DNA from 4 places in the Pantoea sp. B65 genome. Region 2 is predicted to be linked to each of the others. Evidence: predicted binding sites of a transcription regulator. Region 2 holds the regulator's gene; each other region holds the start of a gene.

Region 1 (4,698 bases), on a different contig from region 2:
CCACAGGCGAGAAAGAACAGCGCCCAGGCGACATTCAGTTTACGCCAGGCATATGCCGGTAACTGAATTTCTTTACCCAGCATGCTCTGAATTAATGGCTGGTTCATCCAGAACTGACTGAACAGCAGGGCGATGGCAAACAGGCTATAGATAACGGTGACTTTCCACTTAATAAATTCATCATTGTGAAATACCAGCGTCAGAGTGCCAAATATCGCCACCAGCACAAAGGTAATAATGGTCATCTTCTCCAGCTTGCGCCAGATCACCCAGCTGACCACCAGCGCCAGACCGGTGGCAACAATCAATGCGCCCGATGCGACAAAGATGTCGTAAAGCTTATAGAAGATAAAGAAAACAACCAGCGGGAGAAAATCGAGTAACTGCTTCATAAAGGTTTCCAAATCACTGACGTAACATTATGCACAATCCGGCATGCCCGGGCAGGGCATGCCTTTATCATTAACGTAACAGCATATACAGACGTGATAAATAAATAATCAATATGGCGGATACCAGGTTGCTGATAGCGTTAAACACTACTGAGGCCACATTGGCTGGCAACACGGTAAATGACGCCGCCAGCAGCATCAGTACCACCTTGGCCAGCAGCCATAACACCACCGCCGGAGCCACCAGCTTCATCTGGCTCCACACCAGCCGCAGACTGGTACGCATGGCGGCAAATACGCCAATTTTTTCCGTCGCCAGAATAATCGGCGCCAGCGCCAGCAGGATCGCCAGCATGACTCCCGGCACGACCAGCACCATAAAGCCCAGCTGAACCACCAGCGTCACCATAAAGGTTAACAGCAGCAGGCGTGGCAACAGCGGGGCAGAGGCGCCAATCGCGCGCAGGGCGCTGACGCGTTGCCCGGCGGAAACCATCGGGATCAGGCACAGCATTCCGCCTAACAGCAACACATTCCCCACCAGTGACGCGAAGGTACCGGCGGCGGAAGCGCGAAGTAACACCTGTTGTTGCTCGGGTGTCATGTTTTGCACCATCTCAAACAGGGTGGTGGCGCTGCCGCTGTCACCTTCCCCCAGTATTGATAGCTGATCGGCCCCTGGGGTTAGCGCATGACCGATAATCACCGTAATAAATGAGGTCAACAATGCCATCAGTACAATTGTAATCAGCTGATGGCGCAGAAAATTTCCCGTGTCACGGTATAACGAACCCGCCGTGATAGACATGTACTCTCCTTGGGTAAAAAAACGGCTTTATAGACCCGGAGATTGTACATGGTCTGACAGCAGGCTGGCACCCTGACTTACATAACTTTCGGTTAATGGCGGTAACGCCGGCTGAAAAAGCGGCGGCAGACCATATTTTGCCCGTGCGCGATCGCAGGCATCATTGGGTTGGCCATTTTCACCGGACATCTGAAATTCGCGGCATGGGGATGGCCGGTGCTCATAAATAGCACAGGAGACGCAGCTGCCTACTTCGCCCTGTAACGAGTTGCAATGCGGTGTTTTGCTGTTGGTGCCGGACATGGCGCGCAGAAAAGGGGTGAGTGGTTCGGTGAGCTCTGCCGGGACGCCGCCGCCGCCATCATCAGCTTCAGACCAGTAAAATGAAACGCGAAAATAGGCGCAGCAGGCGCCACAGCTAATACATGGATTAAGGTTATCGTTCATGTGATCGCCCGCCCCTCCGAAGCGTCGAACCAAAATCACATCAGACAAGTGAGCAAAGTATCCCCTTGCCAGATTTTGTTCAATGGCTATTTCACAGCGCCGCGCGCCGGTAATTTTGATCTAAATCAATTCATTGTTTTTTAAGGAGTTTGAAAAAAATGATTCGCATGATCTTTATCTTGTTCGGTGTAAATATGTGTTACGAAGCAGATAACGGGCTACCGCAAAAAAAAGGTGGCAGGCGCGCAAATCAATAACAACAGGAGTGACTATGAAGTTGGCGACAGTAGTTCTGGCTCTGGCGGCAGTGCTGCCAGTGGCGGCAAGTGCTCATCAGGCGGGGGATTTCTTTATGCGTGCCGGTTCCGCGACGGTGCGTCCGACGGAAGGCTCTGATAACGTGCTGGGAATGGGCTCGTTTAGCGTGGATAACAATACCCAGCTTGGTCTGACCTTTACCTATATGGCGACCGATAATATTGGCGTTGAACTCCTGGCGGCAACGCCATTCAGCCATAAGGTTGGTCTTGCGGCAACCGGTAATCTGGCCGAAGTAAAACAGTTACCGCCGACGCTGATGGCGCAGTGGTATTTCTTCGACAGCAATAGCAAAGTACGCCCTTATATTGGCGCCGGTATTAACTACACCACATTTTATGATGCCAAATTTAATCAGACCGGAAGTGATGCCGGCCTTAGCGATCTGAGCGTGAAAGATTCGTGGGGCCTTGCCGGGCAGGTCGGCATGGATTATAAAATCAATGATAGCTGGATGCTGAATATGTCGCTCTGGTATATGGATATTGATACCGAAGTGAAATTTAAAGCCGCGGGCGAAGAGCAGAACATCAATACCCGTATCGATCCGTGGGTGTTTTTCTTTGGCGCGGGTTACCGTTTTTAACCCCTGTTGTGCAACCGCGGCACATAAAAGGCCGGGCAGTGCCCGGCCTTGATATTCAGCGATTAACGCTATTTAATCTGCATATTGTTGACGACAGATTTCACTCCTGGCACGCTACGGGTAACCTGCACCGCGCGATTCGCCATCTGCGGCGAAGAGACAAAGCCACTCAACTGCACGCGGCCTTTAAAGGTTTCCACATTAATTTCATTTGATTTCAGTGATTTATCCCCCAGTAGCTCAGCTTTAACCTTGGTGGTCACCACGGTGTCGTCCAGATAGCCGCCGGTTCCTTCCTGCGTTGATGTCGGCGCACAGGCACTGACTGCCAACGCAAGAACTGCAGCGATAATTGCACCGCTGACGACTTTAAATAACTTCATTGTTTATCTCCCTGTCACCATCAATGGATATTTCCGTCACCGATAACGGAAGCCTTAATTAGTGTGGGTGACAAAAGCCGGATTTACCAATGACAGAACGTAAAAAAGAGAAAGGAAAGAGTGCCTTATCTGATGATAAGGCACTCATGCTGCGCCGGTTTACTCTACCCGCGTCCAGGCATCCTGCCAGTGGGAGCCGGCGCCAGGCTCATAATGATTGGCTGAAGGGGAATAAATCCGGCACCAGCCACTGTAGGGGAAGGGTTTGCAGCGATAAATATGCTGATCGCTGCCGAGAACGCGGGTCCCCTCGACATATTTCTCCTTCTGATCGGGGTAACGATAGTCGTACTGCGGCGGAGTTACCGGCTCTTCAGGCGTCGGCGGTGGCGTTACCGGTTCTTCAGGCGTCGGCGGTGGCGTTACCGGCTCTTCAGGCGTCGGCGGTGGCGTTACCGGTTCTTCAGGCGTTGGCGGTGGCGGTGTGACCTCCGGTTCTTCCGGTGGAGGGGTGACGGGTGGCGCTGCAACAGTTTCCACCGCGACGGTTAACTGCCGCCGCTGCGCCAAAGGCACCCACAGCCGATTACGATAATATGAGCCAACCACTGGCACGATGCTGCCATCGTCTTTCATTTCGCCGGCACGAATCACCAACGGTGCGGTGCTATTGACCACATTCGACAGATGATAAGGCCACATATAGCGCCCGTTATTGCTGCTGGTGATCGGCATGGAGATGCGCGCCAGCTCCTGCTGGCTGGCTTTGTCGCGTAATACCACCTGTTTTTGCGTACCTGGCGTGGCATCTTCCAGTCCCTCAATACTGCCGATGGTGAACCATTTCTCATTATTCTCTTGTGCATAGCTATAGCGGGTAATCTGCAGCTGGCGCTGGCCTGCCAGTGTGTGATAAAGCCAGAGTTTATTTTTATCACCTGACCATTCTGCGACCCTGATATCACCATTACTGTCCATTTCGCCGGCGCGCACCACATTTTCGGGGAAATGGCTGTTAATGGACTCAGCAAGGCGCATTGGCCATTCCAGTTGTCCGGTGCTGGCGACGGAATCAAATGCCGACAGAACCTGGTTACTGGCGCTATCTTTTAACTGCACTTCGAAAAACTGCCGGGCGGGTAAATCTGAATTGGACAGCAATTCACCGACCTGCAGCCAGTGACTGGGCGGCGGATAAAAATTGGCCACGATCTCTTTGCGCTCGTTAAGCAGCCGGGCATTATCATTTTTACTCGCGGTGCCGGCCGGCAGATGCAGGTACTGCTTATTCGGATTAGACCACATATTGATGATGCCGCAGGGCGGCGTACAGGGGTAGGACATAATAGTACGCCAGCGTGGTGTCTGAGCGGTTTGCCGGTAGCCGTAGCCGTAGGGGAAGTAGGTCAGCGTGGTGTTTTCCGGGTTATGAGTGGCACCCAGGTTATGGCCGATCTCATGAGCAAAAGCATGGGAACTGATACAGTTATGAGCGACAACGCTGAAGGCCCAGGATCTATCGCTACCGGCCAGCGTGTAGCCGATGCCACAGCTGGAGGCGGCAGCGGTGGTGCTGCTTTTTAATAACACCACCACATCCGCCAGCTGTTCCTGACGAAATTTATGCACAACCGCGCCTAACTCGGTATCGCTGGTATTACGTAACTGCCCCAGCATATCGAGATTGGCGCCTTTTTCATTGTAATTAACATTGAGGATACCGGCGTTTTCCAGCTCAATCGCAATATCGCTATTTCTGTAGCC
Region 2 (4,698 bases):
ACTATGGACGAATCATAAAAACAGGATGTTATTTATGAATAACCAGCAACAAGCGCAATCCCTGCGGCTTCCCACCCGTCTGTTTGCCACGCAAAAAAAGATGGATGACTATTATGCAGCCGATATGCGCTATGGCGATCTGTCGCAGCACTGTCTGCAACAGCACTTCGGATTAAGGGATATTTCGACCCGCATTAATCCTTTTACTTATAAAGATCGCGATCATAGTGCGCGCGTTCTATTTGAGGAATTTCGCCAGTTATCCGATACATTCTCTTTTATCGGTGAGTATCAACCGATTATCCGCAAAATGATTAATCATATGCAATTTTGTAATGGTGAAAAATTTACCGATTATTTATTGAACAAAGCGCTTGCCGAACACCTCTCAATAAACAACTCATTAAATAAAATCAGAGAAACTATCATTTCACATTCACATTGGGATAAAAAATATTATCCCCGAGACAATTTCAATCAATTCGGCGTAGCTATAAATGCATCATATTTACCAAAATTTAACCGCTGGATAGATAATATTAATGGGCTAACTATTAGTGTGCATGACACCTGGGCAACACACATCACTCTTGAGTCACTGGGAATTAATGGTGATCGCTACCATGCAAAATTGCAATACCGCATACAGGATCACTTCGGTCTTGATGACAGTGATATTATTCACCGATTATACCGTCAGTTCCGTATTTTCCGCATCTGGTTTGTTCTGCAACGCTGGGAGGGTTATGGCTTTCGCCCGTTTATCAGTGAGATGAATACAATAAAAACTATTGAGGGCAGCCGTTTTGACAAAATTTAAATGGCTGATTATGACAGTGAGTATCTCAACAGGTATGCTCACTTGGTGGCTGATACTACCGACTAAAATCATTGACGTACATTACAAAAGTGACATCAGGAGCTACTACATTATTGTTAAAAATCTTCCATTCACCGATCGAAGAAAAATTCAATGGTGGGAAAATAATAAGCCACATTTTAAACAGCTATTCCATATCCCTGTTGATGAAAATGGCTATGCCATAAACTTTTGGATTGGGAAGTATAGGTCTGATTCAGGGACAGCCCAGGATAGTGACTTGTTGTGTTTTGACGATATGCAAAGTAAGGACAACTGTATAGCTAAGGATAATCAACCAATGACCATTTGGTTTTCAAAATATACAGATGAAACTATTTATCTCCTGAATAACTGGGATAATAAATATATCAAAGACAATAAAAGTGGCGCTATCCGAAAGCTTCGCTAGCCTGCGGACAGCATCTGAACGCAACAGGACCTGAAGAAGGTCCTGTTCACTTCGCAGGGCCTGGAGAACAGCTTACAGCGCGATAACCTCGTAGCTGTGAGTAATCTCGACGCCTTTGCCCAGCATAATCGCCACCGAGCAGTACTTCTCCGCGGACAGATCAACGGCGCGCGCGACTGCTTTGTCGGATAATGCTTTCCCGCTGACCACAAAATGCAGGTTGATATGGGTAAAAATGCGCGGCGCCTCTTCACGACGGGCAGAAGTCAGTTTCACTTCGCAGTCCGTCACATCGTTACGCCCTTTCTGCAGAATGGAAACCACATCAATTGCGCTGCAGCCCCCCGCCGCCATCAATACCATTTCCATCGGACTTGGCGCTTTATCACCGGAATTGCCGTCCATCAGCACCTGGTGACCGGATGCGGATTCTCCTAAAAATGTTAGCCCTTCTACCCACTTAACTCGCGCCTGCATAACATTATCCCCTAATTCATTCAGTTAACTTCAGAGTACGCTGTAAGCGGAAAAACGGCAACGGCGAGCGATTCACATCATGCTGAAGCGAGACAACAGGAGACACTTGCTGCAAGCTGTGCTACAAACAAAGCTGTAATATTTTCGTCGGCATCGATAAGCACGACGGAAGCGGGACGACATTATGAGCTAAGCTCTGAACAGAAGCCCGGACAACTTTCCTGATGGGAAAACGCTTGAATATTTCAACGCCTGCAGGGAACGAATCCCCCTGTTTTTAGGGCACGATTACAACAGAGGATAAAAGCGAATGGTTCTCGGCAAACCGCAAACAGACCCTACTCTCGAATGGTTCCTGTCACATTGCCATATTCACAAATATCCATCCAAAAGTACGCTGATTCACCAAGGTGAAAAGGCTGAAACGCTCTACTACATCGTAAAAGGCGCTGTAGCTGTGCTGATCAAGGATGAAGAAGGCAAAGAGATGATCCTCTCCTATCTTAACCAGGGAGACTTCATCGGCGAACTTGGCCTGTTTGAAGAGGGTCAGGAACGTAGTGCCTGGGTGCGGGCAAAAACTGCCTGTGAAGTGGCTGAAATTTCTTATAAAAAATTCCGTCAGCTGATTCAGGTTAACCCGGATATTTTGATGCGTCTCTCCTCTCAGATGGCTCGCCGTCTGCAGGTAACCTCAGAGAAAGTCGGCAATTTAGCTTTCCTTGATGTCACTGGCCGCATCGCACAAACCCTGCTTAATCTGGCGAAACAGCCGGATGCGATGACTCACCCGGATGGGATGCAGATTAAAATCACCCGTCAGGAAATCGGCCAGATCGTTGGCTGTTCACGTGAAACCGTCGGTCGTATTCTGAAAATGCTGGAAGATCAGAACCTGATTTCCGCACACGGCAAAACTATTGTCGTGTATGGCACTCGTTAAGCCAGCCTGAAACCACGGCGTGATGCAGTCGCGATCGCGCCGTTTTTTTATGTTGTGATCATCTGATGTGGCGGAGAATTATCTATCACCCGGAAGTAAACTACGCGCTGCGGCAAACGCTGGTGCTGTGCTTACCTGTGGCGGTTGGTCTGCTGCTTGGCGGTTTACAACAGGGTTTACTGTTTTCGTTAGTGCCTGCCTGCTGCAATATTGCTGGTCTTGATACCCCCCATAAACGCTTTTTCAAGCGTCTGATTATCGGTGGCAGCCTGTTTGCCCTCAGCAGCTTTCTGATTCAATGGATGTCGCAACACAGCATCCCGTTGCCGGCGATCCTGTTTGCTATGGCGATGCTGCTTGGCGTCACCGGTGAAATTAGCCCGCTACATGCCCGCCTGCTGCCAGCCTCACTGATTGCCGGGATTTTTACCCTGAGCCTTGCCGGTCATATGCCGATGTGGCAGCCGCCATTACTCTATGTGCTGGGCACCATCTGGTATGGGGTATTTAACTGGTTCTGGTTCTGGCTGTGGAAAGAGCAGCCGCTGCGCGAGTCACTGAGTTTGCTGTATCGCGAGCTGGCAGACTACTGCGATGCCAAGTATAGCCTGCTGACCAAACTGACCGACCCGGAAAAAGCGCTGCCACCGTTGCTGGCGCGTCAGCAGAAAGCTGTCGACCTGATCACTACCTGCTATCAGCAGATGCATATGCTGGCGGCCAACCGTGATAACCACCATAAACGCCTGACGCGCGCCTTTCAGGTGGCGCTGGATCTGCAGGAACATATCTCGGTCAGTCTGCATCAACCCGAAGAGGTGCAGAAACTGGTGGAGCAGAGTCATGCCGAAGCCGTCATCCGCTGGAATGCGCAGGTGATCGCCGCACGCTTGCGCCAGCTGGCCGATGACATCCTTTACCATAAACTGCCCGACCGCTTCAGTATGGAGAAGCAATTGCAGGCGCTGGAGAAAATCGCGCGCCAGCACAGCGATAACCCGGTAGGTAACTTTTGCTATTACCATTTCAGCCGTATTGCACGGGTGCTGCGTACTCAGCGCCCACTCTATCAACGCGACCTGATGGCCGATCGACAACGCCGCCTGCCGCTGATCCCGGCGCTGAAAAGCTATCTGTCATTCAAATCATCGGCGCTGCGCACTGCCGGACGCTTCGCGGTCATGCTGATGTTTGGCAGCTCGATGGCGCTATTTTTTAATATTCCTAAACCGTACTGGATCCTGATGACAATTATGTTTGTCAGCCAGAATGGCTACAGTGCAACGCGCGTGCGTATTCAACACCGTGCCTTAGGCACGCTGGCGGGACTGGTCATCGCCGCGGCAACCTTGCGTTTCAGCGTGGCGGAAGGTTGGGTGTTACTGGCGATGCTGGTGATTACCCTAGTGAGCTATCTGTTTATCCGCAAATTTTACGGCTGGGCCACCGTCGGTTTTACCGTGACTGCCGTCTATTCATTACAGCTGCTGACGCTGAATGGCTCGCAGTTCCTGCTACCACGCTTAATGGATACGGTGATGGGTTGCCTGATCGCCTTTGGCGGTATGGTCTGGCTGTGGCCGCAGTGGCAGAGCGGCTTAATGCGGCGCAACGCCCACGACGCGCTGGGCGCCTATCAGGATGCATTACAAATGCTGCTTGGCAGTCAACACAGCGCGGATAAACTGGCTTATCAGCGTATCCGGGTAAATCAGGCCCATAATGCGCTGTTTAACTCGCTCAATCAGGCAATGCAGGAACCCGGGTTTAATGACCGTTACCTGGCGGATATGAAGCTGTGGGTAACGCACAGTCAGTTTATCGTCGAGCATATTAACGCCATGACTATTCTGGCGCGTGAACATACCATGCTGACGCCAACGCTGGCTGAACGCTGGCTGCAATCCTGCGAGATTGCACTGCAACGCTGTCAGCAGCGACTGGAGTATGACGGTCCGGGGTCGGATAGCAATATTCTGGAAGAGCAGGAGGGACTGCAGCAGGGGC
Region 3 (4,698 bases), on a different contig from region 2:
CCATGCCGCGCGTAGCATCGTGCGTGAACAGGGTGACGGCAAAAGCAAAATCCCTGGGGCGGTGGATCACCGCCTGCTTTATCCGGCGTTGGATCCGTTACAGAGCCTGTCACGTGAAGAGAAGATCGCCCTGTTACACCGTGTGGATAGCGCGGCGCGCGCTGCTGATAAACGCGTGCAGGAAGTGACTGCCAGCCTGACGGGAGTGTATGAACTGGTATTGGTGGCAGCGACCGACGGTACGCTGGCGGCGGATGTGCGTCCTCTGGTGCGCCTGTCAGTCAGCGTGCAGGTGGAAGATGATGGCAAGCGCGAGCGCGGTTCCAGCGGCGGCGGCGGCCGTAGCGGCTACGAATTCTTCCTTGCCGACGAAAACGGCGAAGTACGTGCGGAAGCCTGGGCACGTGAAGCGGTGCGTATGGCGTTAATTAATCTTTCTGCGGTTGCGGCGCCTGCGGGTTCGATTCCGGTAGTGCTGGGCGCTGGCTGGCCGGGAGTGCTGCTGCATGAGGCCGTGGGCCATGGTCTGGAAGGCGACTTTAACCGTCGCGGGACTTCGGTATTCAGTGGCCATATGGGCCAACTGGTGGCTTCCGAACTTTGTACCGTGGTTGATGATGGCACCCTCGCCGGTCTGCGCGGTTCGCTGGCTATTGATGATGAAGGGGTGCCCGGCCAGTACAACGTGCTGATTGAAAACGGTATTCTGAAAGGCTATATGCAGGACAAGCTCAATGCCCGTCTGATGGGGGTTAAGCCAACCGGCAATGGTCGTCGTGAGTCCTATGCGCATCTGCCGATGCCACGCATGACCAACACCTATATGCTGGCGGGTAAATCCACACCGCAGGATATTATCGAAAGTGTGGAATATGGCCTGTATGCGCCAAACTTTGGTGGCGGTCAGGTGGATATCACTTCCGGTAAGTTTGTTTTCTCCACCTCAGAAGCCTATCTGATTGAAAACGGCAAAGTGACCAAACCGGTGAAAGGCGCCACGCTGATCGGTTCCGGTATTGAGGCGATGCAACAAATCTCGATGGTAGGCAATGACCTGGCGCTGGATAAAGGCGTCGGCGTCTGTGGCAAAGAGGGGCAAAGCTTGCCGGTGGGTGTCGGTCAGCCTACGCTGAAACTGGATAAGCTGACGGTTGGCGGTACCGCCTGATTTCATCCTGACGGTAATTTGCATTTTCCGGGCGGAGTAAACCCCGCCCTGACCATGCTTTCTATCCGCGTTAAGGGCTAATCAGCGTTTACGGTGCTCCTGATAGATATTGGCCACCTGTTTAAAATATTCCGTCAGATAATTAATGCACACCTGTACCTTCAGCGGCAGCTTGTCTTTCTGGGTATAAACCGCATACACCGGCCGGGGATCGGACTGATAGCGGCTGAACAGAATCTCCACCTGTCCGGCATTAATTTCATCAATCACCCACATCAGCGGTACATAAGCGATGCCGGTACTGGCTTTCAGCCAGCGTATCAGGGTCTGCGAATCATTAGTAACAAAACGTCCCTGCGGCGAAATGCGAATCGACGCCCCCTCCGGCGAGATCAGTTCAAAGTCATTATCAGGACGCACGCTATATTCCAGCCAGGAAAAATTGCCGATATCTCCCGGTTTCTCCGGCGCGCCATGTTGCGCCAGATAGCTTTTCGCCGCGCATACTACCATCGGCATTGAGCCGAGGCGTCGGGAGAACAGGCTGGAGTCCTGCAACGCGCCGACGCGGATCACCACGTCGAGACCATCGGCGATCAAATCAGGCGCCGGAATGCCGGTAACCAGATTAACCGTCAGGCCGGGATACTCGCGCAGCATCTCGGCGCTCATGGTGGCGAGAACATTTTGCGCCATGGTCGACGAACTGCCAATGCGCAGGGTGCCGATCGGAGTATTGTTAAAAGCATACAACTGTTCATGCACCTCCTGTGCTTCCGACAGCATGCGCCGACAGCCCTGGAAATAAATTTTCCCGGCTTCCGTCAGGCCGATACTCCGGGTACTGCGATTCAGCAGCTTTACCTGCAGCTCATCTTCCAGTTTGGCCACGATTTGACTGATAGCGGAAACACTCATCTGCAACTGACGCGCAGCCGCAGTAAACGAACCTAATTCAACCACTTTGGCAAAAACCGACATGCCTTTTAGTCTTTCCATTATTCACTCTGGCTTAAAAGTGATTTAGATCACAATTTGTAGAAAACATATAGTCATCAGCGTTACTATATGGCTGCCGGGTCACCGTCTGGTGCCTCACCCTTTGTCGAGATTACTTAATGGTAATCTATCATTAAGTAACGGTTCTGATTTTCGTCTGACACTTTACCTGTTGCCCGACCATCATCAATCGGTAACGCGCACGCCCCCAGAATCACGGGAGTCGCACCATTTTGGCTTTACGGGACTCCCGGCACTGTATGCAAAAGGATAAGAGATGAGTGTGCTTCCGGTTATTGTGGTGTTTGGACTGTCGTTTCCACCGATATTTTTTGAACTTCTCGTGGCGCTGATGTTGTTCTGGCTGGTGCGACGTGTGCTGATGCCCAGCGGCATTTATGATTTAGTCTGGCATCCGGCACTGTTTAATACGGCACTGTTTTGCTGTCTGTTCTACCTGGTATCACGTCTGTTCGTCTGAGGTTATAGTGAAAGCTCTAATAAGAAAAACCGCTCGTTATGCGATCACCATCGCTCTGGTTATCATCGCCATCGTTGTTATTTTCCGTGCATGGGTGTTCTATACCGAATCCCCATGGACACGTGACGCCAAATTTACGGCTGATGTGGTGGCTATCGCTCCCGATGTCAGCGGCCTGATCACCGAAGTGCGGGTGCAGGATAACCAGCTGGTGAAGCAGGGTGACGTGTTGTTCACCATTGATATGCCGCGTTTCCAGAAAGCATTAGATGAAGCGCAGGCCGATGTCGCTTACTACCAGTCGCTGGTGAGTGAGAAGCGCCGCGAAGCCGGTCGCCGTAATCAGCTTGGCGTGCAGGCCATGTCACGCGAATCGATCGATCAATCCAATAATGATCTGCAAACCAGCGAGCATCAATTAGCGAAAGCTCAGGCGACGCGCGATCTGGCACAGCTGGATCTCGATCGTACCGTGATCCGCGCGCCGGCTAACGGCTGGATCACCAACCTGAATGTGCACGGCGGTGAATTTATTACCCGCGGATCCACGGCAGTGGCGCTGGTGAAACAGGATAGTTTCTATCTGCTGGCTTATATGGAAGAGACCAAGTTGCCAGGCGTACGTCCGGGATATCGGGTGGAAATCACTCCGCTGGGTAGCAATATTGTGCTGCGTGGTACGGTCGATAGCGTTGCGGCGGGGGTTAACAACAGCAGCAGTACCGTCGACAGTAAAGGGATGGCAACCATCGATTCAAACCTTGAATGGGTACGGCTGGCGCAGCGTGTGCCGGTGAAAATTCGCCTTGATCAGCAGCCAGGCAATCTGTACCCCTCCGGGACCACGGCGACGATCGTCATCACCGGGACGGTTGACCGTACCCGCGATCAGCTGCCGCCGATGACCCGGTTTTTACAACGCTTACGTGAGTTCGGTTAAGCGGGGGCGCTATGCAAGGCTTAACCTTTGAACGGCTGCGCTTCCCGTTAAAACTCACCTGTGCGGTGGTGATGGCGCTGTTTATCGGCTTTCATTTTAATCTGGAAACGCCGCGCTGGGCGGTAATGACCGCCGGCATTGTTGCCGGGGGGACCGCCTTTGCCGCCGGTGGCGACCCTTTCTCCGGCGCGCTGCGTTATCGTGGCATGCTGCGTATTATCGGTACCTTTCTGGGCTGTCTTGCCGCGCTGGTGATTATGATCTGCACCATCCGCGCGCCGGTTGTGATGCTGCTGCTGTGCTGTTTATGGGCCGGAGCCTGTGTCTGGCTGTCGTCGCTGATTAAAGTGGAGAACTCCTACGCGCTGGGGCTTGCGGGTTATACCGCGCTGATTATTGTGGTGAGCGTTGATGCTAATGGTTCACTGCTGCTGGCCCCGCAGTTTGCGGTGGAGCGTTGCAGCGAAATTGTGATTGGTATTGTTTGCGCGGTGCTTGCCGATCTGCTGTTTTCACCGCGATCGGTGAAAAACGATATCGACCGCGAAATTGAAGCGCTGCTGGTGGATCATTACAAGCTGCTGCAATTGTGTATCGCCCATGGCGATAAAGAAGAGGTTGATAAATCCTGGAGCAATCTGGTGCGACGCACCAATGCCCTGAACGGTATGCGCAGCAACCTGATGATGGAGTCCTCCCGCTGGCAGAAGGTTAGCCGGCGTTTAAAAGCGTTGCAAACGCTGTCGTTGATGCTGATTACCCAGGCGGCGGAGACTTTCCTGATACAGAACAGCCGTCCGAATTACCTGCCGCCACAATATAAATTATTATTTGAAAAAGACGTGCATAGCGTCAACGACGTGCATAAACGAATGAAGCTGATGCGCCGGGTGATTGCTGCCAGCAGCAGTAAACAGACGCCGCTTACTGTCGCCAGCTGGGTCGGGGCCGCCACCCGTTACCTGTTGCTGCTGAAGGGAATTCATACTAACAGCCGTATTAGCAAAACCGAGGAGGAGATCCTCGGCGATGACGTGGTGATCAAAGCGAAATCTGCTGAAACCCACCATGCGTTGATTAACGGGATTCGTACTTTTGTGGCGACGGCGT
Region 4 (4,698 bases), on a different contig from region 2:
ATATATCGCAATAAGCTTCCGAAAGGTTACTATTGCCGACAAGACCTGAATTCGGGTTGTCTGTGGGATTAATCCTATTTGCTGGCGCTTTCGGTGATAAACAATGGTAACTGAGCACAATAAAGATAATAAAAAACGACTTGCCGCGCTGGAAATGCTGAAATCCACGGACAGTACCCGTGACGATATTCTGCAAAAGTTTATCCGACTGGCCAGTGAACTCCTTGATATACCCGGAAGTTTTGTTTCTATCATTGATGACGAACGGCAATATATCCGCGTCTCACATAATTTTAACCTGCGTGAAAGTTCTCTTGAAGACGCCTTTTGCCGCCATACTGCCGCGGCCGGGAAAGTGCTGGTTTGCGGCGATACGCTGACCGATGAACGTTTCTGCCGTAATCCCCTGACCCTCGGTCCGCCGTGGATCCGTTTTTATGCCGGCGCGCCGTTGCGCACCGCCGACGGGTCGGTAATCGGCACCTTCTGTGTGACGGATACCAAACCACATCAGTTCTCGGCGCAGGACATGGAGACGCTGGAACTGCTTGCCAGCCTGGTCAGCGGTTATCTGCAGGCATGGTATAAAACCGGCTATATTGACGTCGTCACCCTGTTGCCAAACCGCCAGCGCTTGCTACGCGATATCGAAGCGCTGGCTGATAAGGGCGATAACTCGCCGCATCAGCTGGTGTTGATCGACTGCATTGATATGCCGCGGGCCTGGGAGATGAGCCGAACCCTGGGAATTAGCGCGGTGGAGTCATTGCTAAGAGATATTGCGATGCTACTGCGTTTGCGGTTGCGGTTGAAACCGACCGATGTGCTGTATACCGCGGCCACCGGACGTTTTGCCCTGTTAACCAGTGAAACCAGTCCGCTGACCGGCAGCAGCATCAGCAGCAAGCTGGAGGGCATTCGCGCGCAGATTACCGATGATATTTCCGTCAGCCTGGATGTGCATGTCGGCATGGTTCGTTTCAATGCTCTGGCGGGCGAGGGCGTGGAAACCCTGAGAAAAGCGGTGAGTGCGTTGCATGAGGCCGTCGTCACCGGGCAAAGCTTCCTTGAATATAACGCCGCGGTCGATACGCAGCAGCATGATGATTTCTTGCTAATTAACGATATCACCGCCGCACTGCAGGGGGATGGCGGGCTGTATCTGGTTTACCAGCCGAAGGTTAACCTGCAGAGCGGCAAAACGGTAGGACTGGAGGCGCTAATCCGCTGGCGGCATCCACTGCGCGGTGAGCTGGCGCCGGATAGATTTATCCCACTGGTGGCGCGTTCCAGCCTGATGAATAAGTTAACCGACTGGGTGATTCATAACACACTGCGGCAGCTGACGCAGTGGAAAAGTAAAGGGATCCATATCCCGGTATCGATCAATGTCACGGTGACTGATTTTTCGCGGCCGGGTTTTGCTACTCAGCTGGAAGAGAAAATGTTACGCATGGGGCTGCAGCCTGACGATCTGGGGATTGAATGCCTGGAAACCGAAAAGGTGCTGGAAAGCGCTGCGGCACTGAGCGGGCTGGATATGCTGAAGCTGAGAGGTTTTCGTATCTCGCTGGATGATTTCGGATCCGGTTATAACAACATCAGTTATCTGAGAAGACTGCCAATGGATGTCATCAAGCTGGATCGGTCGCTGATCAGCCGGGTGGCGAGCGATACCGCCAGCCGTATTATTGCCAGAAGCGTGATTAATATGCTGAAAGAACTGGACTACATTGTGCTGGCGGAAGGGGTGGAAGACAAAGAAACGGCCAACTCATTGCGTGCTTATGGCTGTGATGAAGCACAAGGTTTTTACTATTCGCGACCGCTGCCTTCGATACAGGTTGAGGGATGGTTGCTGTGGCAACAGCGCGAAGCTTAACAATTGCCATCCCGTCGCGGATGGCCGCTGCGCTACTGCTCGTTAAGCGCCACCAACCATAACCCGCCAGTCAAATAACCCTGCTCTCGGCCTGCGGCAATGGCCGGAGCGGCAGGGATGGTTTTTTCTCTCAATCTTCGTGATGTATTTCACATCCTGCTGGCGTGCATCGTGGGGTTTTATGAAGCAGCTCGCATAATCCTTGCATGATGATGGAAACCGGTTTCCAAATCGTTTCCACTCTAACCTCGAACACCCACAGGGAGTAGAGGTCATGTACAAGATTATGCTTTGCTGTTCCGCCGGAATGTCTACCAGTTTGCTGGTGCGTAAAATGCTGGAAGAAGCTGATAAACGTGGTCTGGCAGTGGAGATAGCGGCTTACAGCGCCACCGAGTTTAGCGACCGTTTTGCGGATTATCAGGTGGTGCTATTAGGGCCGCAAATTAAGTATATGCTCGACAATCTGGCCGCCACGGCTGCCGGACAGGGCATACCGGTGGCGGTGATCAATATGATGGATTACGGCATGCAGCGCGGCGATAAAGTGCTCGACTTCGCCCTGCAGTTGATTGCTGACAAAGGAGCAGCATAATGGGCTCACTTTATCAGGTATTGATTACCATCATCGAGCGCAGGATCACGCCAATGGCCGCTGCGGTTGGGCAGCAGCGCCATGTTATCGCCATCCGCGATGGCTTTGTTACCGCGCTGCCGTTTATGATTATCGGCTCCTTTATGCTGGTGTTTATCTTTCCGCCGTTTTCTCCTGATACCAGCTGGGGTTTTGCCCGCGCCTGGCTCGACTTTTCGCTTAACCACCGCCAGCAACTGATGTTGCCTTATTATCTCAGTATGGGGGTGATGACCTTTTTTATTTCCGTCGGTATTGGCGCCAGCATTGGTAAGCATCACAAACTCGATCCGGTGATGACCGGCTTACTGGCATTTATGGGTTTTCTGCTGGTTGCCGCACCCTATCAGGATGGCAAAATATCCACCGAGTATTTCTCCGGCCAGGGTATTTTCACCGCCATTATCACCGCCCTGTATACCAGTGAAGTTTATGCCTGGCTGAAGCGGCATAAAATCACTATCCGCCTGCCGAAAGAGGTGCCGACCGGTGTGGCGCGTTCGTTTGAAATTCTGATCCCGGTGATCGTGATTGTCGCTACCCTGCATCCGCTGAATCTGCTGATCGCGTCCTGGACCGGGATGATTATTCCTGAGGCAATTATGCATCTGCTGGCGCCGCTGGTCTCAGCGTCCGACTCGCTACCGGCGGTGCTGCTGTCGGTACTGGTGTGCCAGGTGCTGTGGTTTGCCGGTATCCATGGGGCGCTGATCGTTACCGGCATTATGAACCCGTTCTGGCTGACTAATCTTGCCGCCAACCAGGCGGCGCTGGAAGCCGGCACCAGCTTGCCGCATACCTATCTGATGGGGTTCTGGGATTTTTATCTGCTGATTGGCGGCGTAGGCTCCACCTTGCCACTGGCCTTTCTGCTGCTGCGCAGCCGCGCAGCGCATCTGCGTACCATCGGTAAAATGGGCATCGTGCCGAGCTTCTTTAATATCAATGAACCGATTCTGTTCGGCATGCCGATTATTATGAACCCGTTATTTTTCCTGCCCTTTATCTGCGTGCCGATGATTAACGCGATCTTCGCCTGGACCGCAACAAAATTAGGCTGGGTGGCGCAGGTGGTGTCAATGGCGCCCTGGACCACGCCGGGACCGATTGGCGCATCCTGGGCGGCAAACTGGGCATTCAGTCCGGTGGTAATGTGCCTGTTCTGCATGCTGATGTCGGCGCTGATGTATCTGCCTTTCCTGCGGGTATATGAGCGTAGTCTGCTGCAACAGGAAGCAGAACAATCCCCGGCCGCCGCTGCGCCCAGGCCGGAAATGACCGCCCGTTGATCAGGAGAATTTCCCATGCAGTATCAGTTTCCGCAACATTTCTGGTGGGGCAGCGCCAGCTCGGCGCCGCAAACCGAGGGTGACAGTCTTAATGGCGGCAAAAGCGCCACTATCTGGGACCACTGGTTCCGGCAGCAGCCGTCGCGTTTTCATCAGCAGGTAGGCCCGGCAGAGACATCGGGCTTTTATCAGCACTGGCGCGACGATATTGCCCTGCTGAAACAGCTGAACCACAACAGTTTCCGCACCTCGATTTCCTGGGCACGACTCATTCCTGACGGACGCGGTGCGGTCAATCCGCAGGCGGTGAGGTTTTATAATCAGGTGATCGACGAACTACTGGCGCAGGGTATTACGCCGTTTATCAACCTGTTTCATTTTGATATGCCGCTGGTAATGCAGCAGCAGGGTGGCTGGGAGAGCCGTGAGGTCGTCGATGCGTATGGTCGCTATGCCGACCACTGTTTTCAGTTATTTGGCGATCGGGTAAAGCACTGGTTTACCTTCAATGAACCGATTGTGCCGGTTGAAGGCGGTTATCTGTATGATTTCCACTACCCGAACGTGGTTGATTTCCGGCGTGCGGCGACGGTGGCTTATCACACCATGCTGGCCCATGGCATAGCGGTACAAAACTATCGTCAACGCCAGCAGGGCGGGGAAATCGGCATTATCCTTAATCTGACCCCTTCGTATGCGCGTTCCGAACATCCGGCGGATGTCGCCGCGGCAAACATTGCCGATTTAATGTTTAATCGCAGCTTCCTCGATCCGGCGCTACGCGGCTGTTATCCGCCGGAACTGCTGGCGCTACTGAAGCAATATGATCAGCTACCGCTATGTCAGCCCGGCGATAACCAACTGCTGGCGGCGGGCGTCGTTGACCTGCTGGG

What was found. The regulator CRP, encoded in region 2, controls carbon source genes, mostly activating them, when cyclic AMP is high. The targets are predictions, from matches to a motif close to ATGTGANNNNNNTCACAT.
Region 1: the regulator CRP is predicted to act here: its motif matches at 1,761-1,778, upstream of ompW (outer membrane protein OmpW).
Region 3: the regulator CRP is predicted to act here: its motif matches at 2,185-2,202, upstream of aaeR (HTH-type transcriptional activator AaeR).
Region 4: the regulator CRP is predicted to act here: its motif matches at 2,020-2,037, upstream of JWF83_RS25560 (PTS sugar transporter subunit IIB).

What each region holds. Positions count from the first base shown of each region.
Region 1 covers NZ_JAHXPU010000045.1:152,433-157,130, forward strand. The annotation lists gene JWF83_RS24880 (septation protein A) at 1-392, opposite strand, end outside; gene JWF83_RS24885 (YciC family protein) at 463-1,200, opposite strand; gene JWF83_RS24890 (YkgJ family cysteine cluster protein) at 1,228-1,647, opposite strand; gene ompW (outer membrane protein OmpW) at 1,919-2,551, shown strand; gene JWF83_RS24900 (BON domain-containing protein) at 2,620-2,934, opposite strand; gene JWF83_RS24905 (M12 family metallo-peptidase) at 3,094-4,698, opposite strand, start outside.
Region 2 covers NZ_JAHXPU010000015.1:471,821-476,518, reverse strand. The annotation lists gene JWF83_RS05005 (DUF3289 family protein) at 35-820, shown strand; gene JWF83_RS05000 (DUF943 family protein) at 807-1,271, shown strand; gene JWF83_RS04995 (OsmC family protein) at 1,344-1,748, opposite strand; gene crp (cAMP-activated global transcriptional regulator CRP) at 2,059-2,691, shown strand; gene JWF83_RS04985 (YccS/YhfK family putative transporter) at 2,757-4,698, shown strand, end outside.
Region 3 covers NZ_JAHXPU010000011.1:329,869-334,566, reverse strand. The annotation lists gene tldD (metalloprotease TldD) at 1-1,168, shown strand, start outside; gene aaeR (HTH-type transcriptional activator AaeR) at 1,250-2,167, opposite strand; gene aaeX (p-hydroxybenzoic acid efflux pump operon protein AaeX) at 2,445-2,648, shown strand; gene aaeA (p-hydroxybenzoic acid efflux pump subunit AaeA) at 2,656-3,588, shown strand; gene aaeB (p-hydroxybenzoic acid efflux pump subunit AaeB) at 3,600-4,698, shown strand, end outside.
Region 4 covers NZ_JAHXPU010000045.1:318,008-322,705, forward strand. The annotation lists gene JWF83_RS25555 (EAL domain-containing protein) at 104-1,882, shown strand; gene JWF83_RS25560 (PTS sugar transporter subunit IIB) at 2,157-2,477, shown strand; gene JWF83_RS25565 (PTS sugar transporter subunit IIC) at 2,477-3,805, shown strand; gene JWF83_RS25570 (glycoside hydrolase family 1 protein) at 3,821-4,698, shown strand, end outside.